Regions from separate parts of the Paenibacillus sp. FSL P2-0089 genome, predicted to be linked through region 2. Evidence: riboswitches for the same ligand, from Rfam matches in the RefSeq annotation. Region 2 holds a riboswitch; each other region holds the start of a gene.
What was found. A riboswitch is a leader RNA that binds a small molecule or an ion and turns the genes downstream of it on or off. The one in region 2 is predicted to bind cobalamin.
Positions count from the first base shown of each region.

Region 1 (9,776 bases), 1.6 Mb from region 2:
TTGAATAAAATGTCGCCTAGGCAGACCCGAACAGCTGAACCCAGCCAATCATCGATACCCAGAGCGGAACACTTAGAATGATCCCGAATACCAAACCACGGCGGAGGCTTCCTTCACGACTCATTGCCATTCTCCTTTGAGCTGATTTATTTTTCAATCTTTAATATTTCAATTTTAATATAAAATAATTCATCTTATTTTTTTGTGAAATATATCACATTATTTGAGTTAATTTATAAAACCCATTGATTATTTTTTGAAGGATGAGTTACAATGCGAATATACGTTCTCTTCGAGGGGTTGAGAAGGATGCAAAGAGCAGAGAGCCAGGACAACCTGCTGGTCAAATCTTATATTTTGCTGCCGCTTATTCTATCCGCCTTCGAGCGCGATGCTTCTGCTATAGCCTCTGAGCTGCGCACGCCTGCACCTTATCTGGAGGTAATCCAGTCGGCCGCTCATGCCGCTTCTGCCGATCTGCGGGAGGTCCGTGCCGGAATGCGCGCACGTGGTCTGAAGGTCTATGAGCAGCAGCGGCTGGAGACGGGTGTTGAAGCCAAATTTGTCTGCAGGGGCTATCACGAACGGATGCTGCTGCTGGATGATGTGATTGCCGCCCAGGCCACTCTGCATATGCGCAGATATCTGGGTATGGAGAAGATGGAGCAGCGCTAACAAAGAAGCCTGCCGCAAGCGGCAGACTTCTGCATTAAATGATCGCCCGGATGCGGCTACATTAACAACGTCCAATACCCCAATGTGCCGCATATCACCACCACAGCTACCGGGTACAGGATTCTCCGGCTTACCTGATCCCTGAACGCAAGAAACAAACAAAGCATACAAAGCCATGCAATTAGAAGGCTTCCCATCTATTATGCATACGCTCCTTCCCGGCATTTCTGCCCCTCTCCAGCGGTAGACCGCCTCAGAGCACAACTCTCCTTATATATAGGAAGATTTCCCGCCGAATATCCCAATTATACCAGCTGACAGCCAATCTGGAGCAATTTTTCTTCACATTGCCGTCAAGAAATTCACAATTCCTCTTCCAGCACAGGATATTCCCAGAAACCCAGACGTCCCTTAGCAGGTATGGGATGTACCAGCGGAACAACCTCCTCCAGCATCCAGGCATACCTTCCTTCGGCATAATTGCCGAATACATATTCATTGCCGCCCGGCCAGCCTTGCTGCGCAAGCTCCGGCGTCACCTCACAGCAATCCGCAATGCGGCTGACTGCAATGATCTTGCCGGTTGGCAGGTTGTCCGCAGTGTAACCGTAACGTGCCAGCAACGACTGATACGGCTCCGTCCGGCAGATCGCCTTATTCACCTGCATCCCGGCATGAATGGCTAACTCTCCCCGCTGGGCGGTCCGCCAGGTCCGGGTTTCGATTTGTTTTTCTCCCAGCGCAATTAACGTGGCCCACGGCTGGCGAATGGTTAGGCATTTCATAATGCAGCTTGCCTCCTCTGTTGAACACCTTTTTACTCAGAATGACTATGGCCTTCTATGGGAAACATTAATAGCTAAGAAGGGGGACTGACGAACTATGGGTAACGGATTAGATCAAGGGTACGGGGTATTAAAATGCAAATTATCCAATGAGAATACCATATATAAGCTAGGTGTCAAAAATAATCATGTCCAGGTACTGGTTGAGGTTGAAGGTGATATTAATAAAAAGTACAGGGTGGCTATCAATATCAGATCAAGCGCAAAAGCGGAACATTTACCGGAGGACACCGCAAATCAGGTGCTTTATTATGTGGGCGAACATTTCAAAGCGGAAGAAACGGCCCGTTGGCTCACGCTTGAATCCGGCTTCACGAAGATCACCAGGCATAACCGGAGCCTTGCCCTTGATTATATCAGGGGAAACCTGGTGATTCCCAGTAAGATGGTAGCTCTGCCTAATACGAACCGGAATGAACCCGAAAACAGCGATCCCCGCAACAATCTTTATGATAAAATCACCTCTTATCTCAAGGAGGCACAGCAACAGGATGCAACCCTGTACGTATTCGGCGAGCCTTGGGGACCAGAAGAGGATAAGCCCGATAAGTACTTCGGCTTCTCCCCTGGGCAGGGCGTTCATAATATTCATATGAACCAAGGCAATGCGGGCGGGTACGCCAGAGAAAATGGCACATGGCAAGACGGCGGCGTCCTTATTCATTTCGAGAATGAACACAGATGGGTGGCTATCTTCCTGGCCTTCCAGTCCCAATCCTGGTGCACTAACGACCAGGGAGATGCCACCAAGCCGGTTAGTGAATGTAATCATACCAATGCTTAAGGCCAATAAAAAACGCGGTCCCCAGAACCGGAAGGCCGCGTCAAGCTTAATTCATAAGAATGCTGGTGAAGGGAATTGAACCCCCGGCCTACGCATTACGAGTGCGTTGCTCTACCCCTGAGCTACACCAGCGAACAGGCTTTGCTGTCCTGCCAAACACAAAATATTATAACTCTTCCAGCGGAAAACGCAACCCCTTTTTCCGCTGGCTGCTGTGTCATCAGCCCTGCATCAGCCCTAGCCCGCGGAAATAATCCAGTGCGAGCTTAGCGCTTGCAAGAGAAGATACCTCATATGCCTCTTGCTCCACAATATAATAGAGAATTCCGCTCTGCTCCGCGATCTCGAAGACGCTCCGGAAATCGACCTCTCCCTTTCCGAGATCAGTCTCCTCATTGTCTGCTCCGAAGTCCTTAATGTGAACCAGCGGAACACGGCCGGCGTACCGCGACACATAATCAACGGGCCGGGCTCCCCCCCTGTATACCCATCCCAGATCAAACTCAGCCAGCATATGCTCGGCAGGAATCTGCTCCAGCCAGATATCGATGACCGCCTTGCCGTCAACCTCTTTGAATTCATAATCATGGTTGTGGTAGCCGTACTGCATCCCCGCCGCCCGGACCATTGCGGAAGCCTTCTCCAGGAATGGAATGATTCTCGTTACATCCTCTATGGAAGGGTTCGGCGGAAGCGGTGCCGACGGGGTGATCATATATTGCAGTCCGAGCTCTACACCGTATTCAATCTCTTTGGCTAATGCCTGCTCCATCTTATCCAGACTGCTGAAGTCCAGGCCTACATGCGCCGAAGGGGCCGCCAGGCCAAGTTCATCCAGCTTACGGCGCAGTTCCCCTGCAGATACACCGAAATAACCGGCGAATTCCACTGCCTGGTACCCCATCTCTGCCACCTTGGCCAGTGTGCCGAGGAAATCGCGTTCCGTCTGGTCACGCAGTGTATACATTTGAATTCCGATCTGCTGTGCTGCTTCTGTCATTAAGAATCCGCTCCTTATCGGTTGATTCTGATTAGATACTATTGTGGTTACTCTCCCTGTAGCTTGCGCTCCACAGATTCCAGCTTGCTGCGGCTGGTCGAGGTCTTGTCGCGCCGGTCATCGATCTTGAGTGAGGTTGAGACTCTCTGTGCCCCGGCGGTAAACGGCGACTCATGCAGCGCTTCTACCGCAGCCAGAATCCGCGCTACCGGTCCCTCAATAATTGTACCCATAGAAGTTAGCTCATAGGTAATGCCCTCCACCGTCTGCAGCACACGCTGCATCTCGGCCACATAGCTGCTGAGACTGGTGCTGCCTGTCCCGATCGGAATAACGGTCACTTCGCCAATTGCCATTGTGATCTCCCTCCTAATTATCTGGTATGCCTGAGTCTCTTATTTATCCTCTTATTGTAACGCTTCGCCAGGCTTGCTACAAATCACCTGCACCCTCTCTATTCTATTAATATCCGTCAAAATGATTACCAGGATTAGACGCACTCTATTTATGGATTCTTTGTGGCGTATTTTCGGAGATTTTATGAAAAATTCACGGCAGATTCATAGGAAAGTTGTGGATTACCTGTGGACTAACTGTGGATCAGCTGTGAGTAAAAGCGCCGAACCCGCTCCCCGTGCGGGATTGCAAAAAAACATTTACAAACACAATATATTGCGGTAGCTTTAATAGATAACAACAAAATATAGTAGAAACGGGTGTTTCACCCCTTGTAATAGAGGTGCGACTTAATAGGGAAGCGCGGTGCAAAACCGCTGCGGTCCCGCCACTGTAACCGGATGCTCCCAGGGTGCGATGCCCAGGGCCGCATTCTCCGGCTAAATGCCACTAAGGGGCGGAATAAGCCCCCCGGGAAGGCGCCGGAGGAGTTGCCGGAAGCCAGGAGACCTGCCTGTTTCGGTGGCACCGCTTAGACTCCTGCGAGGAACAGGGGAGGTGTCCGTATGCGGCCTGCCATAGCAGAGTTAGCCTTCCGTCAATCGGGCCAGAGGCTGCCGATACCTGAGGACGATCGTGGATTATCTTCAGGTATCGGCTCTGCGGAATGTACAAGAACGGGCGTAAGCTATTTGCCCAGTGTCTGCTCGTATATTCCACCCAGACCACAGGCAAACTTCCGCTTCCCGGATCTTTGCATCATGCATTCGGGCATTTCCGGCCTTCCCGGCCGGAGGTGCTTTTTTAACGCTTACAATACCCGAGAGGAGAGAGTTATATAATGACGCTGCTGGAGAAACGTTATAACGAAGGACAAGCTGCACAGGAGGATCTTTTGGAAGAGGTCATTCATCTGGGACGGGATATTATCGACAGCCGGGATCTGGATCTGCTGCGCGAGAACGCCAACCTGAACGGGGAGAGCTTCTCCGGCAAAATGAGCAAATTCGGCAGTGAATACTCCAAATGGTATGCCCGCAACTTCACCATGCCGCCGCAGCTGGTACAGGCTACCCTGGATAATGTCGTCTATGTGCATGACCTGGATCAATACGCCATCGGAACCACCAACTGCATCTTCATCCCGTTCGAACGGCTTCTCCGTGAAGGCTTCAACACCGGCAACGGCAGCGTACGGCCTCCCAACTCGATTATGACGGCGATGTCGCTGGTGGCGATTATTTTCCAGTCGCAGCAGAATGCGCAGTACGGCGGTGTGTCCGCCAACAAGCTGGATTATGATCTGGCTCCTTATGTGACCAAGTCCTTCTCCAAGCTCTTCCGCAAAGGTCTGGAGTATTTCGAGGAGAATGCAGAGGTTTCAGAACTTGGGGAGATTACGATGAGCCGCAGCGATCTGGCTGAGCAGTATCCGCGCGCCTTCCGTTTTGCCCTGAAGGAGACGCAGAGCGAGACCCTGCAGGCCGCAGAGAGTATGGTACATAACCTGAATACGATGTCCAGCCGCTCCGGCGGCCAGATTCCTTTTACCAGCATCAACTACGGGACCTGCACCTCCCCGGAGGGCCAGCTTGTGATCAGCTCACTGCTGACGGCTACGATGAACGGACTGGGCAGCGGGGAGACGCCGGTGTTCCCGATTCAGATCTTCAAATGCAAGCAAGGCATCAACCAGCAACCGGGTGACCCTAACTATGAGCTGTTCCTGAAGGCAGCGGAGTGCTCGGCGCGCAGATTGTATCCGAACTTCGCCAACCTGGACGCTCCGCTGAACATGCAATATTATGATCCGGCTGACCCGGATACCGAGTTCGCTACGATGGGCTGCCGGACCCGTGTGCTCGGCGACCGCTTCGGACGCAACCATTGCTCCGGCAAAGGCAACTTGTCCTTCAATACGCTCAACCTGGTGCGTCTTGGACTGGCCCACGGCACGATAACCGGCCGCCGCCTGGCTGCTGATGAAGAAGGGTTCTTCGACGACCTGAATCACTATATGGATATTGCGCTGGACGGTCTGCTGCACCGCTTCCGTATCCAGGCTTCCCAGAAGGCCAAAGCCTCCGATTTCATGATGCGTGAAGGCGTCTGGGAGGGCGGCGAGCAGCTTGCCCCTGATGACAGTGTAGGCGAACTGCTGAAGCACGGCAGCCTGTCGCTGGGCTTCATCGGGATGGCCGAATGCATGAAAGCCATGTACGGCAAGCATCACGGCGAAGATATGGAGATTCACGCCAAGGCTGTAGCCATTGTCCGCCACATGCGTGAATATTGCGACCGCAAGAGCGAGGAGCTTAACCTCAACATCACCTTGTTCGCAACACCGGCCGAAGGTCTCTCCGGTAAGTTCACCAAGATCGACCGCAAGGTGCTCGGTTCTATCCCTGGGGTAACCGACCGTGAATACTATACGAACTCGTTCCACATTCCGGTCTACCATGAACTTAGCGCAGCCAAGAAGATCAGCCTGGAAGCCCCGTTCCATGAATATTGCAACGCCGGAGCGATCTCCTATGTCGAGCTGAACGGCAATGCCCGGAGCAATCCTGCAGCCTTCGTCAAAATCATCAAATATGCGCTGGAGCAGGACATCAGCTACTTCAGCATCAACCATCCGATTGACCGCTGCTCCGGCTGCGGCTATGAAGGGGTCATCGGCACGAATTGCCCGACCTGCAATGCCCATGAGGATACCACCCATATCCGCCGTCTGCGCCGGGTTACCGGGTATCTGACCGGTGACTATCAGACCCGTTTCAATGCGGCCAAGCAAGCCGAAGTCCGGGACCGTGTTAAGCATCTATGAACATCTGCGGATATTATCCGGAGTCGATCAATGAAGGGGAAGGCCTGCGGGCCGTCCTCTTCGTCAGCGGCTGCCGCCACCGCTGCCCGGGCTGCTTCAACCCGAAGACCTGGAACTTTAACTACGGGGAGGCCTTTACCCCGGAGCGCCGGCGGGAGATTATAGAGGAGATTGCAGGCAATCCGCTGCTGGACGGCTTGACGCTGGCGGGCGGGGACCCTTTTTTCTCGGCTGAGGAGGCTGCAGACTTCATACACGAGCTGCGCGCCGAGCTGCCGGCCTTCCCGGTCTGGATCTATACCGGCTATACGTACGAGGAGCTTACGGCTTCCCCGGGCTCTGCGGAATGGAAGCTGCTGGCCTTGTGCCAGGTCGTGATCGACGGACGGTTCGTCGAAGAGCTCAAAGACCTTACCCTCTCCTACCGGGGAAGCAGCAACCAGCGGATCATTGATATTCCGGCGAGTCTGGCGGGAGATAGGGTTGTTCTGTGGGAGCCGGAGCTGAGCTTTCAAGGAGTATAACTCCTAAATAGACAAAGGCACTAAACTCCCGCATCCGGGTGGTTTAGTGCCTTTTGATTGTACCGGGGATGATCGGACCGGCAGCGTAACCTTATTCCGCGGCTCCTGTCTGTCCTGCCTTGCGCCCCACCTTATGCTCCGTCTCCTCCGCCAGCTCTTCCAGCACGCTGTTCAGGCGTAAACGCAGCTCTTCAGCCAGCTCAACTACGCCCTGGTCGTTACGAACCGCCTGGGAGTCTACGGCGTAGACGCCGCCAAGAATGTAGCGGGCGCCAAGCACGGACAGTACCGGCTTCAGTGCATAGTCGATCGCCAGCAGATGTGCAAGACTTCCGCCCATGAAGAGCGGCAGGACGATTTTGCCGGCCAGCCCTTTTTGCGGCACCAGATCCAGGAAGGTCTTCAGTACTCCCGTGTAAGAAGCCTTATATACCGGACTGACTACGATTACCGCATCAGCTTCCGCTACGAGCCCATTCGCCTTGACAATGGCCTCGCTCTCGAATTTGGTATGGATCAGATCCTCCGCAGGCAGCTCCGCCACATTGATCCGCTCCACTTCATACCCGCGCTCCCGCAGGGCATTCTCTGCATACTCAATCACGGCATTGATCCGTGAGACCAGCGAGGGTGTTCCGTTAATTACGACTATTTTGGCCATTTCCGCACCTCTTCCGTCCGCATAATAGGATAAACCGGGCTGCTTCGCCGGGCATCAATACTTTAAATTAGTAATAATCCTAGCAGAGTACAAGGAATATTGTCAAACCCCTCTTATGCTTGCAAACTGCTGCCGCTCTGGTTATAATAAACGGCAAACCTATATCCCGACCAGGCCAACGACCGGCATCCAACCGCGAGGCGTCTGCGACCGGAGCAGCTTCCTGTTCCCTAAGTTTACCGGGTTTCGCCCGTTACCGCGAAGACCAAAGAGGGCCTGATTCCGCGCTGCTTAGCTGCTATACGCGAATGAGGTCAACCTGGGTGGCACCGCGAGCTGACGCTCCTCGTCCCATGGATGAGGGCGTTTTTTGCGTTTTTTTACCCACACTTAAGGAGCGGATGCAGATGTTGGATATGAATTGGATCAGGGAGAATGAGGACCTTGTACGGAAGACGGCCGAATGGAAAAGATTGAAGTTCCCCCTGGAGGAACTTCTGGAGTGGGATGACCGGCGGCGGGAGGTACGCCGGGCCACCGAGCAGCGGCGCGCGGAGCGCAACGCGCTGACGAAGGAGGTCGAGCGCCTGCTGCGCGGGGGCGACCCTGAAGGCGCCGAGCACGCAAAGGCGCAGGTGCGGGGCACCCTCAGCGAGCTGGCGCTGCTGGAGGCGGAGCTGGCAGAAGCGGAGCAGCGCTGCGGCGAGCTGCTGCTGGAAGCGCCGAATCCCGTGTCGGCGGATACGCCGATCGGGCCGGATGACAGCGCGAATGTGGAGCTGCGGCGGCATGGCGCGCCGCCGGTATTCGGCTTCCGCGCGCGGGACCATGTCGAGCTCGGAGAGCTGCACGACATCATCGACCTTCCGCGCGGTGTCAAAGCCGGAGGGCCCCGCAGCTATGTGCTGAAGGGGGCCGGGCTGCTGCTGCACCTCGCCGTGCAGCGGCTGGCGCTCGATGTGCTGATGCAGCGCGGCTTCACCGCGATGGATGTGCCCGTGATCGTCCGGCCGGAAGCGCTGGAGCGGACCGGGTTCTTCCCCGGCGGCCGGGACCAGACCTACGAGCTGACAGGCGAGAAGCGCTGGCTGGCCGGGACCTCGGAGGTGTCGCTGGTCTCGCTGTACAGCGATGAGATTCTGGAGCTGGATCAGCCGCTGCGGCTGGCCGGGATGTCGGCCTGCTTCCGCCGCGAGGTCGGCTCGGCCGGCCGCGATGTGCGCGGGCTGTACCGGGTCCACCAGTTCTCGAAGATCGAGCAGGTGGTCATGTGCAAGAACGATCCGGCAGAATCAGAGCAGATGCTCCAGGAGATTCTCGGCAATGCCGAGCATATTCTTCAGCTGCTGGAGCTGCCTTACCGGGTAGTCGCCGTCTGTAGCGGAGACATGGCGATGAAGACCCATAAGCAGTATGACATCGAGACCTGGATGCCGGGCAGAGAAGCTTACGGGGAGACCCACTCGGCTTCCAATCTGCTCGACTTCCAGGCCCGCCGCTCGGGCATCCGCTACCGTGATGAAGACGGGCGGCTGCAATACTGCCATACCTTGAACAACACAGCGGTGGCCACGCCGCGCATTCTGATTCCGCTGCTGGAGAACCACCAGCAGGAGGACGGATCGATCTATATCCCGCAGGCGCTGCGGCCGTATATGGGCGGGGCGGAGCGGATTGAAACGGGAGTGAATCACGGCTGATATCCGGCTCTACAACGTCGACTATAATTGATTTTCTATTAATAATCGATAATAGCCATTCCCCAATATTGGGGAATGGCTATTTATATAGATTTTATACTAAACATTACTACTATTTTTATGCATTTCTAATAAACTTCTCTATTATTCTTTTGAATTGGTCTCAATTTAATATATATTTATATGAAGCGACCCTTTATTTAACAATTAAATGGTAGAATAATGGGGAATGCCAATCATAGTTTTGAGAGGAGTGGGTTTAGGATCATGGTTATTTCTCACAGGATGCGAAGATGGCTGTCTACAGGGTTATCCGTGCTAATGCTGCTCGGACTGTTAACGCCTGCTGGACAAAGTGCACAGG
Region 1 is NZ_CP152006.1:180,378-190,153, reverse strand. Features, by position in the region: gene NST69_RS00795 (hypothetical protein) at 310-675, shown strand; gene NST69_RS00790 (ASCH domain-containing protein) at 1,038-1,460, opposite strand; gene NST69_RS00785 (YukJ family protein) at 1,558-2,304, shown strand; tRNA gene NST69_RS00780 (tRNA-Thr) at 2,365-2,436, opposite strand; gene NST69_RS00775 (sugar phosphate isomerase/epimerase) at 2,525-3,304, opposite strand; gene NST69_RS00770 (MTH1187 family thiamine-binding protein) at 3,352-3,660, opposite strand; cobalamin riboswitch at 4,002-4,233, shown strand; gene NST69_RS00765 (anaerobic ribonucleoside triphosphate reductase) at 4,542-6,527, shown strand; gene nrdG (anaerobic ribonucleoside-triphosphate reductase activating protein) at 6,524-7,051, shown strand; gene ssuE (NADPH-dependent FMN reductase) at 7,143-7,712, opposite strand; gene serS (serine--tRNA ligase) at 8,120-9,412, shown strand; gene NST69_RS00745 (S-layer homology domain-containing protein) at 9,680-9,776, shown strand, end outside.
Region 1: another riboswitch for cobalamin. It lies ahead of NST69_RS00765 (anaerobic ribonucleoside triphosphate reductase); the one in region 2 lies ahead of NST69_RS07385 (energy-coupling factor ABC transporter permease).

Region 2 (9,776 bases):
GTTGGCGTTCAGGGTCTCCACAAGATCCATTAACACGGGCAGATCCTTCTCCGTGGCCGGCGCAGATTTCTGGCTAAGAAGCGATATATCTTTATTGATAGGTCTAATCATCATACTCTCCAATTATGCTGTATTTGTGTGTCCATAATATCATTTTTGGCGGGGAAGTGAAATGCGGGAATGCGAGAGGTGCTGCTTAAGATAAAGATTGACGAACTAGAGGAAGCTTGATTATAATGTTAATATAAGTGTTAAATGATTAACAAATATATTAATCTAAAGAGGAGCGTTAACTTCCCATGGCAGAACGCATTGTACTGAACACCGACATCCGCAAAGGTAAGATTGACCGCAACATCTACGGACATTTCGCTGAGCATCTTGGACGCTGTATCTATGAAGGCATCTGGGTGGGCGAAGATTCCCCTATTCCGAACACCAAAGGTATCCGCAACGACGTAGTGGAAGCGCTTAAAGAAATGAAAATTCCGGTATTGCGCTGGCCGGGCGGCTGCTTCGCCGATGAATACCACTGGAAGGACGGTATCGGCCCGAGCGAAGAGCGCAAGCGGATGATCAACACACACTGGGGCGGCGCGGTAGAGAACAACCATTTCGGTACACATGAATTCATGCTCCTCTGCGAGATGCTGGGCTGCGAGCCGTACATCAACGGTAACGTAGGTAGCGGAACTGTTCAAGAGATGTCCGAGTGGGTGGAATATCTGACCTTCAACGGAGTCTCGCCAATGGCTGAGCTGCGTCAGAAGAACGGCCAGGAAGATGCCTGGAGCGTTAAGTATTTCGGCGTGGGCAACGAGAACTGGGGCTGTGGCGGTAACATGCGTCCTGAGTTCTATGCTGATCTGTACCGCCAATATCAGACGTATGTACGTAACTATGGAGACAACAAGATCCACCGGATCGCCTGCGGTGCGAATTCGGATGATTATAACTGGACGGAAGTGCTGATGCGTGAAGCTACCCGCTTCATGGATTCAATTACCCTGCACTATTACACCCTGCCTAATTCGGACTGGAATCATAAGGGCGCGGCTACAGGCTTCGGAACAGACGAATACTTCACAACGTTGAAGAAGGCACTATTCATGGATGAGCTGGTTACCCGCCATATTGCCATCATGGACAAATACGATCCTGAGAAAAGAGTCGGCCTGATCGTTGACGAGTGGGGCACCTGGTATGATGTTGAGCCGGGTACGAACCCGGGCTTCCTCTACCAGCAGAACACGATCCGCGATGCGCTGGTGGCCGGCTTGACGCTGAATATTTTCCACAAGCACAGTGACCGTGTACGGATGGCGAACATTGCCCAGACCGTGAACGTGCTGCAGGCTGTTATTCTGACCGAAGGCGAGAAAATGCTCCTGACTCCTACTTACCATGTATTCAACATGTATAAGGTGCATCAGGATGCAGAACTGCTGGAGCTCACCGTGGACAGCCCGGTATACAGCTATGATGGCGTAGAGATTCCTGAAGTATCGGCTTCGGCTTCAGTCAATGCTGAGGGCATCATTCATGTCAGCCTGTGTAACCTGAATCACGCGTCATCGGCAGTGTTGCCGCTTGCCCTGCGCGGATTGGCTGGTCAAGCATCCGTAAGCGGAACAACGCTGGCCGGAGCTTCCATCGATGCCCACAATAGCTTTGAGCAGCCGGAAGCTGTAACACCGCAGGCATTCAGCGCCTTCAAGCTTGAAGGGGATACGCTGACTGTAGAGCTGCCGCCAATGTCGGTAACGGTACTGGCCATCACTCCACAAGCCTAAGGAGAGAACTGCATGACAACCACTTCAGCCTGCAAAGGATGCCGGGAGGAGTACAAGGTCACGGAAGCACAGATTGCCCGCATTCTGGCGTCCTCCATGTTCAACCCCGGCAATACCGCTTCAGACGAGGTCTATGCCGAGCGGCTTGCGCTTTGCGGGGCTTGCCCCAAGCTGCAGGATGGCGTGACCTGTACCGCCTGCGGCTGTATCATCCCTGTCGTGGCCCGGCTGAAGGCCCGTAGCTGTCCGCTGCCGGGCGGCGGAAAGTGGCAGCCAGTGGCGGAATGACGGCCCACGCCTAACGGCTAGGGGTCAGGCGAAAAGATAGGCTAGAAGCCGCTCTTGCCATAAGAGACGGATCGATCACCGATAGCCCCTCCAACCTGCACAATGCGGCAGTTGGAGGGGCTTTTTTTGTGTTGTGGAGGTGAGGGGGAGGAAGAGGAAATGAGAGGGATAAATCCCTCTAATGCGGCGTGAAAGTGGGCTGGAGGAGGAAATGAGAGGGATTTATCCCACTGATGCGGCGGAAAGTGGGCTGGGTGAGGAAATGAGATGTATAAATCCCTCTAATGCGGCAGAAAGTAGGCTGGGTGAGGAAATGAGAGGGATAAATCCCACTGATGCGGTGGAAAGTGGGCTGGAGGAGGAAATGAGAGGGATAAATCCCTCTGATGCGGCGGAAAGTGGGCTAGATGAGGAAATGAGAGGGAAAAATCCCTTTGGTGCGGTTGGAAGTGGGCTGTATGGATGTTGCGAGGGGCATAAGTGCCCCTGAATTTGCTGAAAGTGAGCGTTGAGCAGAAATGAAGAGCACTAATGCACCTGAATTTTGCTGAAAGTGAGCGTTAAGCAGAAATAAGGAGTATTAGCTCTAAAAGTAGCTGAAACGAAAACTAACCTACCTACCTACCTACCTACCTACCTACCTTCTACACACCCTAATCTGGCTTTCATATAGGACCCGGCAAATCTGCCACGCCATCTGTATAAAACAACTCAAACACCAAATCCTCGTTGTAGTTGCCGAAGCCCTTGCCGAACAGGGTGAGGCCACCAATATGCTCGGCATCCTCCTCGACAGAGAGCCGGAAGGTCCATTGTTTGTTGCGGATGCCTACCTGATCCAGGGTGACCTCCGACAGCTTTTGCCCATCCATGAAGGTACCCGTCTGAGTAATCCGCAGCTGCTTGAGCAGGCCGTATTGATTGGTGAGTGCAGGCCACCAGGCCGGGGTGTATTTTCCCGGATTATCTCCGTAGTCACCGGGGCTGGTCCAGAAGCCGAGCGATTGTCCGTTCAGTGTGAAGGTAATATCCGACGGCCAGTTGTTGTTGACCGACGGGGCTTCGGAGGCGATCTCCATCGTGATGGCAAGCTCCTCCGGCTGCTGGCTCGACAGCAGGAAATTCGGGATTTTATACTCCACGAACCCCTTTCCGAACCAGAGAATCCCGGCGTTCACCCGCTCCTGGTCCCAGAAATAACGGGGATCGTCAAAGTGCCCGATGACCCTCTCTGTCGTAGACAGTCCGCAGGTAGGCTCGATCTGGAAGTCGGAATAATGCCCCACAGGGATGTCCTTGCGGTACCCTCTGCGCGGAGTCCGGGCCTGTCCCGGAAAAACTATCTCAGCCCCGTCGGCGGCCAGTGTACAGATCTTCTGCAGACCGCTTTTGCCGGGAGCCATATGGCTGCGGATCAGCCCGGCGGCTTCGAGCTTGCGCACATGCATGGTCATAATCGCACTGCTGAGCTTGAGGGCTGCGGCCAGCTCCTTCACGTTCATGGGCTTATCGGACAGCAGCCGCAGCATATGCAGGCGCACGGTACTGGACAGGGCCTCGTACACGGGCAAAGATTGTTCGGTTAGATCAAGTTTCATCGGATGCCTCCACGTTCAGGTTATATAGTTAATAATTATATTACTCAAATAAAATTTCTACAAGCCATGATTGGCTGCAGGCGAGCTTTTCCAATTTATATCACAGACAGGCCAATCTCTGTCCGCTATGATTTGAGATGAATTAGCGATGAAACAAGGTGCTCTTGCCGGAAGCGGCAAGGGATAACAGGGAATCGGGTGCAACTCCCGAGCGGTCCCGCCACTGTATGGAAGAGCTGCACTTCATGAGGTCACTCGGGAAGCCCCCGGGGAAGACGAAGTCTGCAGCGCCTGTATTCCAAGCCAGGAGACCTACCTTGTCTACGCACACCACGACTCTACGCGGATAGGAGCGGTGTACGGATAGGTTAATGAGAAGAGGCGTTCTGCCCTTATGGACCGGAGAAAGCTTGGTGCTTCAAGGTGATCCCCGGTTATAGCTGCTGGATACAAGGATACGGCCCATAGTGATGGGACGGTGAAAAGCACCTTGTTCCGCTTCGCCACGGGTTGCGCGCTCTATCGAACTTGCCTGCGTACATACACTCCCACCCTATAGGGTGGGTTTTTTGGGCTTTATGATCTGTAATGGGAAATCAACAAACATGGAGGGTGACAAATGAAAAAGCACAGATGGTGGAGCTTTGCGGCACTGGTTGCCGGATTTACGGTGTACTTTATGCTGAACGAACCGGGGACGGCCCGGGCGATGCACATTATGGAAGGATTCCTGCCGGTTGGCTGGGCAGTGTTCTGGTGGGCGGCGTTTATCCCGTTCTTTGTCCTTGGAATCTTCAAGCTGAGAGCCATGACCCGGGAGAATCCGGAGCTGAAGCTGTTGCTGGGTCTGGCCGGGGCGTTTACCTTCGTACTGTCTGCGCTCAAAATGCCTTCCGTGACCGGAAGCAGCTCCCACCCCACCGGTACCGGACTAGGTGCGGTAATGCTGGGGCCGCTGCCCATGAGCGTAATCGGCTCGATTGTCCTGCTGTTTCAGGCGCTGCTGCTGGCGCACGGCGGGATCACTACGCTTGGAGCCAATGCGTTCTCGATGGCGGTGGCGGGTCCTTTTGCCGGATATGCAGTGTATAAGCTGATGATGAAAATGCCGGACCGCGAGAAGCTAGCCTTGTTCTGTGCGGCTGCGGTGGCTGATCTGAGTACGTACGTAGTGACTTCCTTCCAACTGGCGGTGGCTTTTCCGGCGGCGGATGGCGGCGTTCTGGCATCTTTTCTCAAATTCGGGGGCATCTTTGCCGTGACGCAAATCCCGCTGGCCATCAGTGAAGGGCTGTTGACGGTACTGCTCTGGAACTGGCTGAAATCGTATAGCCCGAATGAATTGTCGCTGCTGAAACGCAAGGTGAACGGAGGAAGAGCCTAATGAGCAATAAATGGAAAAATGGGTTGATGCTGCTGGTTGTTATTCTGCTGGTCATTCTGCCGCTGCTGCTGGTTAATGGGGAATTCGGCGGGGCCGATGATGCGGCTGAAGGTGTGATTACTGAGATGAATCCTGACTATAAGCCGTGGTTCAAGCCGCTGACCGAGCTGCCGGGTGAGACGGAGAGTATGCTGTTTGCATTGCAGGCCGCGATTGGTGCCGGTGTGATCGGTTATACCCTGGGGCTGCTCAAGGGCAAGCAAGGCGGGACGAAGCAGCATAGCAGCAAGTGATCCGGCGGATTGACGTTCTCTCTTACAATAATGCTCTGCGCCAGTTGTCCCCGATGTGGAAAAGCTCGTTCGCAGCCCTGATGTTCCTGCTCTCTTACACCGTACATCCGGTACTACAGGCTGCAATTACCCTATGGATGATGTCCTGGTGTATATTGCAGGCCCGAATTCCCTTGCGTGCTTATGGTATGCTGTTCGGCACAGCGCTGCTGTTCTATGCGCTTAGCGTACCGGCGCTGCTCGTGGAATTCGGGCATCCGGCTGCGGGAGAGGCAGGGATATTCCCGCTTCCGGGACTGAACCTGCCGGTATATGTCACAGCGGCGGGACTTCAGCGGGCAGGGGAGCTGCTGGCCAGAATCTCTGCCTGCATGAGCTGTTTCTTCTTCCTGATGTTCACGACTCCGTTCAGTGAGCTTTTGCAGGTGCTGCGCAGGCTGCGGATGCCGCAGATTGTCCTGGAGCTGATGCTGATTATGTACCGCTTCTTATTCCTGCTGAGTGATGCAGCGCATGGTCTGCTGCTGGCCCGCAGGCTGCGCGGAGGCCGACGGGGCTACAAGGCCAGAATGCGGGAGACTGCGGCTATGGCAGGAGCGTTGTTCGGCAACACGATGCACCGGTATTACGGATTATCGCAGGGGCTGCTGGCCCGCGGATTCACAGATGAGATTATTCTCCCGCCTTATACGGCGCGTCCTGTGCCGCGGCGCTATACAATCCAGGCTTATGCCGGTATTGCGCTACTGCTGCTGGCTGAGGCGTACTTTATCACTAACACATGAAAGGAGTCACCCATGGATCAGGAATCTAGCTTGGCTTGTGACGGAGTGGTGTTCCATTACCCGGATACGAAGGAGCCTGCACTGCATGAACTGACGTTCTCCATCCCCGCAGGCAGCAAGACGGCGGTGCTCGGTCATAACGGTTCAGGCAAATCCACGCTGTTCCTGCATGCCGTCGGCATTTTGCGCCCGCAGCAGGGGACGGTTGTGCAAGGAGGGAAGGCGTTATCCTACTCCAAAAAAGAGCTGGCCGCTCTGCGGCGGAAAGTGGGCCTGGTCTTCCAGGACCCCGAGCAGCAGCTGATTCTCAGCACTCCGCTGGAGGATGTGTCGTTCGGGCTGCGCGGCAGCGGCATGGCTGAACAGGCTATCGCTGCGCGCTGCCGGGAGGTCATGGAGCTGCTGAATCTAACCGGCCTGGGCGATAAACCGATTCACCAGCTTAGTCTGGGCCAGAAGAAACGCACGGCACTCGCCGGTGTACTGGCTATGGAGCCGGAGCTGATTCTATTGGATGAGCCGACCTCGTATCTGGACCCGTTATCGGAAACGCAGATGCTGAAGGGGCTTGAAGCCATACATGCTAAAGGGACAACCGTAGTTATGGCTACGCATGATATGGACCTGGCCTACCGCTGGGCGGACTGGATTATTGTGCTGGAGCATGGAAGATGCCGGGCGGCGGGGACGCCGGAGGAGATTTTTGCGGGACGGGAAGAGCTATTGTCCATCGGGCTGGGACTGCCGCTGCTGGCTGACTTATGGTTCAGCCTGCCTGCCAGCCTGACCGCAGGGCAGAGCGCTCCCCGCACCGCCGGGGAATTCAAGGTGAAGCTGCATAAGCTGCTTGCGCTTAACCACAGCTATTCATGAACGGGGGAAGAAGAATGAAGAAACAAGGAAAGCTGCTGATTATCGGCTTCGGCCCCGGAGCGCTGGAACATATTACCGGCCGCGCACTGGCTGCGCTGGATGAGAGTGAGGCGGTCATCGGCTATACCACTTATGTAGATCTGATCAGGCCGCTGCTGCGGCACCAGGAGATTGTCGGCACGGGGATGACTGAAGAAGTCAGCCGGGCCCAGGAGGCCGTCCGCAGAGCTGAAGAAGGGCAGAGCATTGCGGTAATCTCCAGCGGTGATGCCGGTGTCTACGGAATGGCCGGGCTGGTCTACGAGGTGCTGATCGAACGTGGCTGGAGCCGCTCAGAGGGGGTGCAGGTGGAGGTGATCCCGGGAATATCGGCGATCCAGTCCTGTTCTTCGCTGCTTGGGGCGCCGATTATGCATGATTCCTGCACGATCAGCCTGAGCGATCATCTTACGCCCTGGGAGAGCATCGCTGCGCGTGTGGAAGCGGCGGGGGCGGCAGATTTCGTCATTGCGTTCTATAATCCGCGCAGCGGCAGACGGACGCGCCAGATTGAAGAAGCGCGCACTATTCTGCTGCGTTATCGTGATCCGGCTACACCGGTAGGCATTGTCAAAAGCGCCTACCGTGACCGCCAGCAGACGGTCGTAACAACGCTGCAGGATATGCTGGAGCATGAGATCGGCATGCTCTCAACCGTGGTGGTCGGCAACTCTGCTACCGTTGTCTATGAGGATCTTATGATTACGCCGCGCGGATATGAACGCAAGTACAGTCTCGGGGCACAGATGCAGACGCTGAAGCCGCACGAGCGGCTGCGCACAGCCGCAGAACCGTGGTCGCTGGCTGCGGCGGAGTCTGGGCAGGCAGAGGGGGCAGCTGGAGCCGGAGCGGCCAAAACTGTGGATGCTGGGAGAGCAGCAGAGACTGGGCAGAGGGATGCAGCAGATGTTGGAAGCGAGACCGAGCCGGGACAGGTGAAAAGTGCAGAAGCATCAGGTTCGGTTCGGATGGAATGGGCGCTGGGCTGTGGCGAAGCGGAATCAGGACAGACGGAAGAGGCTGCTGCGCAGAGCCTGGCTGCTGCTCCGCAGGTGGAGCGGCTGCGGAGCTTGTCCGGTCGCCTGAAGGCATCCACCGATTCTTCCTTCGAGCTGGAGATTGCTCCCGCAACCGGCAGCCGCAGCTTCAACGGTGATCAAATGAAGCTGCTGGCTGAGCTTGCAGGCAGCGACGGGCAATTGGTCTATACGAAGGACGGATATTTCCTGCTGCGCGGCAGCCGGAATGAAGAGGCAGAGGCAGGAGCAAGGCTGCTGGAGGCCGGACTGAATGTAAGTACACCTGGAGATTACGTGAAGGTGAAGACCTGCGGATTCTGTGAGCTGCGCAGAAGCGGAGCGTTAAGTGCTGCTGTCCGGCTCCACACCCTGCTGCATGGAAAGGCTGTGCCCAGAGAGCTGCACATCAGTGTAGCCGGCTGCGGGATGGCTTGCAGCTCCGCTGTGCTGGATGATATCGGACTGGTAATGTCGCGCGGCAGCTATGAGTTGTATCTCGGCGGCAAGAAGGCCGGGCGGGGTGCCCATGCAGGGATTTTGGTGCGTGAAGGGATGGACGAAGAGCAAGCGGTAGCCGCTGTAGCTGCCGCAGTTGATGAATATAGGACTCATGGCCGGGAGCAGGAGCGGTATCATGCGTTCCGGGAACGGATGGACAGCGCAACAGGGAGTGCAGCCCATACATCCGATAACGATAACAGCAAAGAAGGAGTGCAGACGATGAGAACGGTATTACTGGTGGGACACGGGAGCCGGGTTCAAGCGGGAAATGAGGAGCTGCTGGAATTCACCCGCCTGCTCGCAGCCCGTAAGCCGGAGCTGAAGGTTGAGACCTGCTTCATAGAGCTGGCCTCGCCTTCCATCGCTGGCGGAATTGCCAGATGCATTGAGGGCGGTGCGGCGGAGATATACGTAGTGCCGATTATTTTGTTCGCGGCGGGGCATTCCAAGCTCGATATTCCAATGGCCATTGACGAAGCCAAGCAGAGATATCCCGGGGTGAAGTTCATCTACGGGCGTCCGCTGGGGGTGCAGGACCGTGCCGTCGATATTCTGCTGGAGCGGATTCAGGAAGCAGAACGACTTCCACTCCCGCCGGTGAAGGCGGCTGGCGGAATGGACCTGGACCTGCGCGGGAACGGTGCATCCACGATTGAGGATAAGGACACCATCGTACTGCTGATGGGACGCGGGGGCAGTGACCCGGATGCTAACAGCGATCTGTATAAAATAAGCCGGCTGCTCTGGGAGAGAACAGGCTACCGCAGCGTGGAAAGCTGCTTCATTGCCATCGCCAAGCCTTCGCTGCCGGACGGGCTTGAGCGCTGCCTTGCACTGGGTGCGCGCAAAATTATTGTTCTGCCGTACCTGCTGTTCACCGGAGTGCTAATGCAGCAGTTCGCAGAGAGAGTGGCGCAATTCGCAGCGGAGCATCCCGGGCTTGAAGTGGAGATCGGCGGCACACTGGGCGCACATCCGCTGCTGGTGGATATGCTGACAGAGCGGATCGAGGAGACGCTGGAAGGGCGTGCCTTTAGCAACTGCGATAACTGCAAATACCGCGATGCAGCCTCTTTGCACCATCACCATCACCATCATGGTGAGGAGGAGCACGGGGAGCATGGGCATGGACATCACGGGCATGGGCATCACAGTCATGAGGGACATGGAAACGGGCACCATGAGCATGGAGATGTTGGGCAT
Region 2 is NZ_CP152006.1:1,827,784-1,837,559, forward strand. Features, by position in the region: gene NST69_RS07365 (peptide deformylase) at 1-114, opposite strand, end outside; gene NST69_RS07370 (alpha-N-arabinofuranosidase) at 300-1,793, shown strand; gene NST69_RS07375 (DUF6171 family protein) at 1,806-2,081, shown strand; gene NST69_RS07380 (helix-turn-helix domain-containing protein) at 2,747-3,679, opposite strand; cobalamin riboswitch at 3,819-4,014, shown strand; gene NST69_RS07385 (energy-coupling factor ABC transporter permease) at 4,299-5,063, shown strand; gene NST69_RS07390 (energy-coupling factor ABC transporter substrate-binding protein) at 5,063-5,356, shown strand; gene cbiQ (cobalt ECF transporter T component CbiQ) at 5,353-6,141, shown strand; gene NST69_RS07400 (ABC transporter ATP-binding protein) at 6,154-7,014, shown strand; gene cobJ (precorrin-3B C(17)-methyltransferase) at 7,029-9,776, shown strand, end outside.

Region 3 (9,776 bases), 1.1 Mb from region 2:
ACCGACTGATGCAATCGACCAACGCAATCGACTAATGCTACCGACTGATGCAATCGACCAACGCAATCGACTAATGTTACCGACTGATGCAATCGACCAACGCAATCGACTGGCGCAATTGACTGCCGCTACCGGCCAACGCAATCGACTGACGCTACCGACTGATGCTATCAACCAACGCAATCGACTAACGCTACTGACTGATGCAATCGACTAACGCTACCGACTAACGCTACCGACTGATGCTATCGACCAACGCAATCGACTAACGCAATCGACTAACGTAATCGACTAACGCAATCGACTGATGCTACCGACTGATGCAATCGACCAACGCAATCGAATAACGCAATCGACTGACGCTACCGACCAATGCAATCGACTAACGCTACTGACTCACTAAACCGACTGACGCTACCGAGTGGCGCTTTTAACTAACGCTAACGAGTAACGCTCCTTAGTCATTCAGCCGACTCACACAACTAACTGACGGTTTTGAGTCGATACCAAGTGATGGTACTGAGTAGCATTGCTTACAGTGATTGGTGTACTCTATACAACTAAAAACAGTAAAAAGGAAGGCGCACCTCTCCTAACTGTATTCTATACAACTAAATTTGCCCGAATGGGCGAAAAGCCGGGTACAGAAGCATTTTAGGTGCATGAAATACAGCTAAAAGTACATTTGGCAGTAAATCAGACGATTTAGTTGTACAGATTGCATTTAAGCATAACGTTTGGAGCTAGAATAGTACCTTAGTTAGTCGGGGTACGGCAGCCCCCCAGCAAGCTAGGGGATTAAATGAATGCTGATTAGTTAGAATCTGATGATCGACTAGCGGTAGCTGATCTGCTGTGGGCGCATATAGCGCGGCATGGTGGGCTGGTCAGAGCCTGGTGCATACTACTTTATGTAGTACAATGATTTGCGCTTCGGCAGGCTGATACGAGCATAAAGTAATTAGTTAAGTGTGCTAGTGTCCCAATGAAGCTGCTCTAGTGCACTTTGTACACTAGAATGAGGCATATCGAGCCTAATATGGTGTTCTGTTGTATTCGGTACATTAGATTTTGGGAATTTGGCCCGGCGGAGGGTTATTTGCCACAATCGATTGTATAAAATGCAGCAGAATGCGTTATCGGCCGCTTTTACACGAATTCTAATGTACATAATACAATCGCCTGCTGCCGCTGTCTCCGCTAGTACCGCCAACGGCTTAATTAATAGCAGAAGAATGACTCTATAGTCCTGAATAGTACGATGTGCCGGGGGAGCGGGCATGTGCTGTTCAGGATTTTTTGTGCAAATATAAGAATGTATATGTTACACGTTATAAATTATCCTTCTATTTCTCGCTGAAACGGTACCGTCCTTTAAAAGGACGGCAAAGCCGTTTCCACTTGGGAATGGGCGGGGCCTCGGGGTGGATGGAATAGAAATAGCTTGTCTATAGACATACAGGGGAATAGTAGATATGATTGTTTCAGAATATTAAAATTTAATAAGCTTTGGGAAAAGGTGCAGATTGCCTCAGAGACCGCGCGCTGTCGCTAACAGATGCTGGCAGGGCTATGTCTAATAGAGGAATCTGCTTAAAAGGGAAGTCCGGTGCAAGTCCGGTGCGGTCCCGCCACTGTAAGTACGGAGCAACTCCTGAGGAGCCACTGTCTGCAAACTGGATGGGAAGGCGGGGGAAGCGGTGAAGTATGAGCCAGGAGACCTGCCTTTTTCGTTGTTGTTTCTATTCTTCGGGGGTAAGAATGTGGAAGCAGATGCTGATATTGGCGAGGGCTGTATGTGCTGTATTGTATGTATTGTGGGAGAGCAATCGGCTCCTTCAGCCGCCCTGTATTGTATTCTTCCCCGGCCGCCCTGCACAGGGCGGTCTTTAGGTTGCCGCTCTATCTGCGGAGGAAGCAGGATTCATCCATTCTATTTCAGGAAAGAGGTTAGTTATGAAGAACCATTCTCTATCATCCAGGTTCACACGGCTGGGACTTGCTGTCATTATGCTGTTCGCACTGCTGGGAGCAGCCGTAGCCCCGGCAGGACAAGCAGCTGCTGCACAGGCAGGCGGGACTTCCGCACCCGCGGTATCCGCTCTGCCCGCAAGTGAGGCAGCGAGCGTAACTGCTGCGGTCTATGCCACTGCGGAGTTCATGCTGAAGAACGGAGTCCAGTCGGACTGGCAGGCGATTGGCCTTGCGCAAGCAGGCTACAAGGTTCCTGCCAGCTATCTGAAGGCGCTTGAAGGCAAGGTGGCTGGGGCTAAGGGTGTTTTTGCCAGAGCTACGGACTATGCCCGGATCACGCTCGCCGTTAAGGCACTTGGCGGCGACCCGGCGAATGTGGCAGGCTATAACCTGATTGAGAAGCTCTACAATCACGATGCAATTACCGGCCAGACGCTGAATAATCCGGTCTATGCACTGCTGGCTCTGGATTCCGGCAGTTATACAATCCCGGCAAATGCGAAATGGACACAGTCTAAGCTACTGGCAGAGATTCTGGCGAAGCAGAACCCGGACGGAGGCTTTACTCTGACCACGGGTGCGAGTGATCCGGATATGACAGCGATGGTGCTGAATGCACTGGCTGGACATAAGCAGGAAGCGGCAGTGAATGCTGCCGGTCAGCGGGCGGCAGCCTGGCTGGCTAAGGCACAGGATAAGAACGGAGGATATGGCGACAGCAGCGAGAGTGTTGCTCAAGCCATTATCGGTCTGTCTGCCTTCGGCATTGATCCGGCGGGAGCAGAGTATACCAAAGGCCAAATCAATCTGGTCAGCAAGCTGCTGAGCTTCAGCGCAGCAGATGGCGGATTCGTCCACACTGCGGGCGGCAGCTCCAATCCGCTCTCAACGGAGCAGGCATTGGAGGCTTTGGTAGCGTACAAGCTGTTTGGAACAGGCGGTAAGCTCTTTGATTTTAGCGGCACACCAGTGAAGAATCCTCAGGTAAGTGTCTCGGTTACAGTTGAAGGTCCGAATGGAACGTTGGCTGAGGGCAGCGTGTACGCCGGAAATGTGCTTACGGCACTGGACAAGACAGCAGCAGCCAAGCGCCTGGCTCTGGTCAATGAAGCAGGCAATTATGTGACGGGGATCGGCGGCGTGATTGCCGGTACTTTTGGCGGATATGATGGCTGGATGTATGTAGTCGCACGCGGCGGAGCATGGATCTATCCAAGTGTAGGGATGGGCGACTTCGCGCTGGAGGAGAATGACCGCATTGTGGTCTATTATGGCGGGGACAACACGCAGGTGGTTGATGCCGTAACCGTGACTCCCGCACAGCCGCAGCCTGGACAAGATCTGAAGGTGCAGGTAACCCAGAAGCAATGGGTCTGGAATGAGGCGACCTTCACCTCCGATCCGGTAACCTCACCGGCAGCAGGCGTACAGGTAACCATCGGCGGCAAAACAGCAGTTACAGATGCTGCGGGTGTGGCTGTTGTGGCCGGAGGACTGCCAGCAAATAAATATACCCTGACGGTTACGGGATATCTGAAGGATAAAACCCCGGCCATCGTGCGTCATACGCTCCCGGTAACAGTGGCTTCTGCGGCGGCGGACCGTCCGGCTTTTGGCGATGTGAAGTCGATCTCGCCTTGGGCGCTGGAGTCGGTATACACGGCGTATGACCGCAAGCTGATGAACGGTGTAAGTGAGGACAGCCTGCTGTTTGCACCGAAAAAGAATATTACCCGTGCGGAATTTGCAGCGCTGCTGCTGCGGTTAACCGGGAACGAGCCGTCTGCGGCGTCTTCTGCTGGGGCCTTCAGTGATGTTAAGGCCGGTACATGGTATTATGGAACAGTGAACCGGGCGAAGGAGCTAGGAATCATCAGCGGCGTAAGCGCCAAAACGTTCAAACCGGACGGGCTGGTTACGCGCCAGGATATGGCTGTGATGATGGTTAGAGCTTTTAAGCTGGATGCAGCTGGAGCAGGCGCAGGGGCTGGTAAATTCAGCGACGAAGATAAGATTAGCGACTATGCATTGTCCGCTGTCCGTACGGTGACGGGACTTGGATATATGACCGGCACCGGCGGCGCATTCGAGCCTACTGCTGTGGTAACCCGTGAGATGGCTGCTGCTGTGGCGGTTAGATTGCCTTAGTTGAGTAGGGAACAGCAGAGTTCGGCAGGTAGAGTAAGATCAGCTTCAATATACAGCTATACTACCGCAGGAGGCACTGAACGAACTCTGAAGCCGACAATAAGTGGATAAATGACATCTAATTTGGCAGGATTTGCTGCAAAGCGGGAGTTAGTTGGAAAAACAACACTTATTCACGCCCGAAGCTCCCGTATGATGGGTTGTAGGCAGAATTAGATGCCTGAAATCCAACTAATTTCTATACAGGTGCGTAACCAGAATAATTAAGTGTAGAAAATCCAACTAACGCCCCCATGCCAATGAGTAGTTGAGGCGTATAGGGTTATTGAAGCGTTGCAGGTTCATTAGACAGGCGATTTTGCTTGGAATTAGTTCGGATATGTCTTGAAAAGTAAGCATAAGGTGTATGAAGGAACGGGGAACAGGCTGACTGCCCCCGTTCTTTTCCCTTTTTGTGGAGGTGTGCTGGTAATGTTCAATCTATTCAAAAGAGGCCGGGGAAGGCTGGCGCCGCTGCTTCTCCTGCTGATGGTATTGCTGCTCCCCGGCTGCTCCTCTGGGCAGCCGCCCGCCGGGACCCCGGCCGCGCAGACGCCGCGGCCTGGAGACGAAGCGGCTCCGCTGCCGGGAGCCGCTGAGGGCACTGCCGTACCATCCGCCCCTGCGGACGGTACGGCAGCTCCGGCGTCGCCAGGCGCAGCGGCGACGCAGCCATCGGCGGGCGCGAGCGAGCCCGCCAAGTCCCCGGCGTCGCCAGGCGCAGCGGCGACGCAGCCTTCGGCGGGCGTAAGCAAGCCCGCCAAGCCGCCGTCGCCAGGCGCAGCGGCGACGCAGCCATCGGCGGGCGCGAGCAAGCCCGCCAAGTCCCCGGCGGCCACACCCAAGCCGCCGACCCCCAAGCCCGCTCCGGCGGCTACGGCCAAGCCGGACAACGTAGTCACTCTCTCCATCACCGGAGATGAGGAGCATGGCGTGATTCTGGCCGCTGCCCAGTACGAGATCAAGAAGGGCGAGAGTGTGCTGGACCTGCTGAAGCGGATTACACGGGCACAGAAGATCCAGATGGAATTTCAGGGCAGCAAGGCTTTTGCTTATGTGGAAGGTATAGATAATTTGTACGAGGGTGATCACGGGGCAGAGAGCGGCTGGATGTACAAGGTCAATGGAGAATTTCCGTCCAAGGCTGCGGGTAGCTGGATCGTCGAGCCCGGGGATACCATCGAGTGGCTGTATACGCTTGATCTAGGCAAAGACCTGGGGGCCAAAGCGCCATGAGCAGCGGCTTTCGTTCCATGCATCCTGTAGTAGCCCTGCTGTATTATGCAGGGCTGCTGCTGTTCGCCCTGCTGGTCTTCCATCCGTTATTTCTGGCTACAGAGATAGCTGGACTGCTGGCACTGCTGCTGTTGCAGGGCCAAGGGAGGCTGCTTCTGCGCAGCTTGCCTTTTATGCTGCTGATGGCAGCTTCCGTGGCCTTGCTGAACCCGCTGTTCTCACATCGAGGAGCGCATATTCTGTTCTACTGGCTGGATCAGCCTATTACGCTGGAAGCTGTGCTGTATGGACTGATGATGATGACAATGCTGCTTACTATTTTCATCTGGTTTATATCCTACAATTACACGGTGACTACAGATAAGTTCATGTACCTGTTCGCGGCGGCTGCGCCGAGAACGGCGCTGCTGACGCTGATGGCCATCCGGTTCGTGCCGCTGTTCCAGCGGCGGCTGCGCCAGATTACGCTGATCCAGCGTCTGCGCGGGATAGATACCGGTACGGGAAGCCTTAAGAAAAGAATGACAGATGGAATGACGCTGCTCAAAGTGCTGCTGACCTGGTCGCTGGAAGAAGCCCTCCAGACTGGAGACTCCATGACAGCCCGTGGTTACGGCAGCACCAAACGTAGCACTTACACGATATACAAGGCCGATTTGCAGGATAAGCTGGTGATGCTGCTGTTAACCGTTAGCGGTGTGGTTACGCTGCTGTTCTGGGTGCAGGGCTACGGCAAGCTGGAGATCTATCCCCGGATGAGACCAGCGGACTTCGGCTGGCAGGAGGCCGTCATGTACGGCAGCTTCTGCCTGTTCGTGCTGATTCCTGCGGGGCTGGAAGGAAAGGAGAAATGGTTATGGAGATCCTCAAAGCACAGCAATTATCCTTCCGATACCCTGAAGAAGACAGGGACACGCTCCATGAGCTATCGTTCGTCATAGAAGAGGGGGAATTTGTCGTGCTCTGCGGCCCGTCCGGCAGCGGCAAAACCACCCTGCTGCGTCATCTGAAGCGGGAGCTTACCCCGGTAGGTTCATCCAGCGGAATCTTGACCTACAAAGGGCAGCCTCTGTCCGGGCTTCCGGCAGCGGTGGCCGCCGGGGAGATCGGGATGGTCTTCCAGAACCCGGATGCACAGATTGTGATGGATACGGTCTGGCATGAGCTGGCCTTCTCCATGGAGAATCTGGGGCTGCCGCCTGCTGTCATGCGTACCCGGCTGGCGGAGATCTGCGGCTTGTTCGGGCTGGAGCCGCTGCTCTACCGTCCGGTACATGAGCTGTCAGGCGGACAAAAGCAGCTCATGAACCTGGCCTCAGTGCTGCTGCTTCAGCCCAAGGTGCTGCTGCTGGATGAGCCAACCTCCCAGCTTGATCCTGTTGCTGCACGGGAATTCATGATGGCGCTACAGCGGCTGAACGAGGAAATGGCGGTCACGGTGATCATCAGCGAGCACAGGCTGGAGGAGGTGCTGCCGCTGGCCGATCGGGTGCTGATGCTGGAAGACGGTAAGCTGCTGGCCGATGCTGCTCCCCGCCTGTTCGCCCGGCAGACCGGCAGTGGGGCCTTGACCTCAGCTGGGCGCTACCTGCCAGCCGCCTCACGCCTGTACTTGTCACTCGCTCCGGGAGCGGATTCGGCTGCGCCGAAGAACATTCCACTGACGGTGCGTGAGGGCAGACGCTGGCTGCATGGTCTGATGGCAGGAACGGACGCTGCCGCAGGCGCTGAACTGGTTAATAACTTGAATAGGGAGGCAGGGACGACTCCCCTCGTTTCCCGCATGCAATCTGTTCCAGAGGGGTATTCACCTCCACCCCCCGCCGGAGTATCCGTGAAATCCTCGTCAGAGGAACTCCAAGCGGCCGGAGCGGAGACTCTCCTCACCTGCCGCGAAGTAACCTTCCGGTATGAGAAGGAGGGCCGGGAGGTCCTGAGGAAGCTCTCGCTGACGCTTAAGCAGGGGGAGCTCCTGGCAGTCATGGGCGGAAACGGTGCGGGCAAGTCCACCCTGCTGCATGTGCTGAACGGGCTGATGAAGCCGCAGCGCGGCAGGATAGAGCTGGCCAAGGGCAAGACTACAGGTCTGCTGGCACAGAATCCGCTGCTCTATTTCAGCTATGATACGGTAGCCGAGGAGCTGCAGCATATGGGGAGCTACGCCGGGTTAACGCCAGAGGCAGCAGCAAGCGAGATTGAGGCTTTGCTGGCGGTATTCCAGCTCCGGGAGGTGCTGCAGAGTCATCCGCATGACCTCAGCGGCGGGCAGCAGCAGCAGACCGCGCTTGCCATGATGCTGCTGATGAAGCCGGATATTCTGCTGCTGGATGAGCCGACTAAGGGGCTTGATCCGGCCGCCAAAGACAGGCTGGCCGCCCTGCTTCAGCAATTGCGCGGGCAGGGGATCAGTATTCTCATCGTAACGCATGATGTAGAATTCGCGGCTAAGCATGCTTCGCGCTGCGCTCTCCTGTTTGACGGGGGGATTACGGCGGAAGGCACACCGGCGGAGTTCTTCAGCAGCAACTACTTCTATACCACGGCAGTCAACCGGATGGTGCGGGACTGGCTGCCGCAGGCATTGACAATAGAGGATGTGATTCGCACATGGCCCGCTTCCGCATACCGCTGCTAATTGCCCTGGGACTCTTCATCGCGGGGCTTGCGCTTACCGCAGCATTCACTGACCGGCATTATGTGCTGCTTAGCGTGGTGCTGCTGCTGGCAGCTCTCCTGCCGCTGTTCATCCGTCTGGAGCGCCGACCGCTCCAGTCCCGTGAACTTGTGCTGCTAGCGGTGTTGTCCGCTATTGCAGCTGTCAGCCGGATTCCTTTTGCCGCATTACCGGGGGTAAAGCCTGTGTCGGCCGTTGTCATCCTCTCCGCTTATGTCTTCGGGGCAGAGGCGGGGTTCGTTATCGGAGCAGTCGCTGCCCTGGTCTCTAATATTTACTTCGGGCAGGGGCCCTGGACGCCATGGCAGATGTTCGCCTGGGGTATGACCGGACTTACAGCCGGGTGGCTACGGAGGAGCTGGCTATTGCGCCGGCGGGCCGGGCTGCTGGTTTTTGGCTTCATCTGGGGGTTCCTGTTCGGCTGGATTATGAATATCTGGGTCCTGCTCAGTCTGCCGGATGCCTTTAGCTGGCGGCTGGTTGCCGTTACGTTTGCCGCAAGCTTTTATTTCGATCTGGCCCATGCCTTGTCGAATGTATTCTTCTTAGCGGTGCTGGCCGGAGGCTGGACCAAGGTGCTGCAGAGATTCCGCAAGAAATATGGCTTGCTTCAAGAGTGAATGGAACTATAATTAATGGATAACGCTCTACCAAAACGATAATATTCTTCTTTTTTCGACAAATTTCTTCCAGGGCCATCAACAATTCGATGTTATTCTCCGATAAGTAAGGTTACAGCTAGATATCGAGAAGGCGGGATAACAGGAAATGAGACATCTGAAGATTAAGCATAAAATGATTGTACTGATCGCGGTGGTTATCCTGCTGCTGATCGGGATCGGAACAACAGGGATCCTGACGACAACCAGAATGGCTGACAGGTCTGAAGAGACATACAGGCAGAATCTGCAGCCGATTTATTTCGTAACGGAGATCCGCGGGAATAACCGGGCGATTGAGTCTTTTCTGCTGGAGGATCTGATTACAACGGATGACGCGAAGAAGCAGGAGCTGAAGGCGAGAATTCAGGAGAATATCCAGACAAACAATGAGCTGATGGCCGAACTGAGGAAGATTGAATTCAACAATGACAAGATTGCAGCTTATGTGAACGAATATACCCTGCTGCTGCCGGATTACCGCTCACAGCGTGATAATATTATCCATCTGGCCGATAACGATCTTAACGACGAAGGGTATCAGGTGTATACGGGCAAGACCTTCAATGAGCTGCGTGACAAAATGGTCCGGCTGCTTGAAGAGACAGCGACGTTATTCATTCAGGATGCGTCTGCCCATAATACACGGACGGCCGACAGTGCCAAGAGCTCTGTTACGTTAAGCGGCATTCTGATTGCGCTGGCCTTGCTGCTCAGTATTGTCCTTAGTGTGATCATCACCAGATTGATTACGAGACCGCTGAAGGAATTGCAGGGGCTGATGAAGCGGGCGGAAGAAGGGGACCTGACGGCCTCTGCCGCTTACCGGTCCAAGGATGAGATCGGCCAGATTAATACATCGTTCAATACCATGCTGGACGGGTTGAAAAATATGATGCGCGGCGTCTCGGAGAGCGCCGAGATTCTCTCGGCCTCCTCCCAGCAGATGAGCGCCAGTGCCGACCAGACCGCGCACGCCTCACAGATGATCGCTGAGACCTCAAGCGAGATCGCAGCCGGATTCGATGTGCAGGCGGAGAGCATTA
Region 3 is NZ_CP152006.1:765,381-775,156, forward strand. Features, by position in the region: cobalamin riboswitch at 1,551-1,744, shown strand; gene NST69_RS03105 (S-layer homology domain-containing protein) at 1,957-4,122, shown strand; gene NST69_RS03110 (DUF4430 domain-containing protein) at 4,594-5,397, shown strand; gene NST69_RS03115 (energy-coupling factor transporter transmembrane component T) at 5,394-6,338, shown strand; gene NST69_RS03120 (ABC transporter ATP-binding protein) at 6,254-8,032, shown strand; gene NST69_RS03125 (ECF transporter S component) at 8,005-8,691, shown strand; gene NST69_RS03130 (methyl-accepting chemotaxis protein) at 8,840-9,776, shown strand, end outside.
Region 3: another riboswitch for cobalamin. It lies ahead of NST69_RS03105 (S-layer homology domain-containing protein); the one in region 2 lies ahead of NST69_RS07385 (energy-coupling factor ABC transporter permease).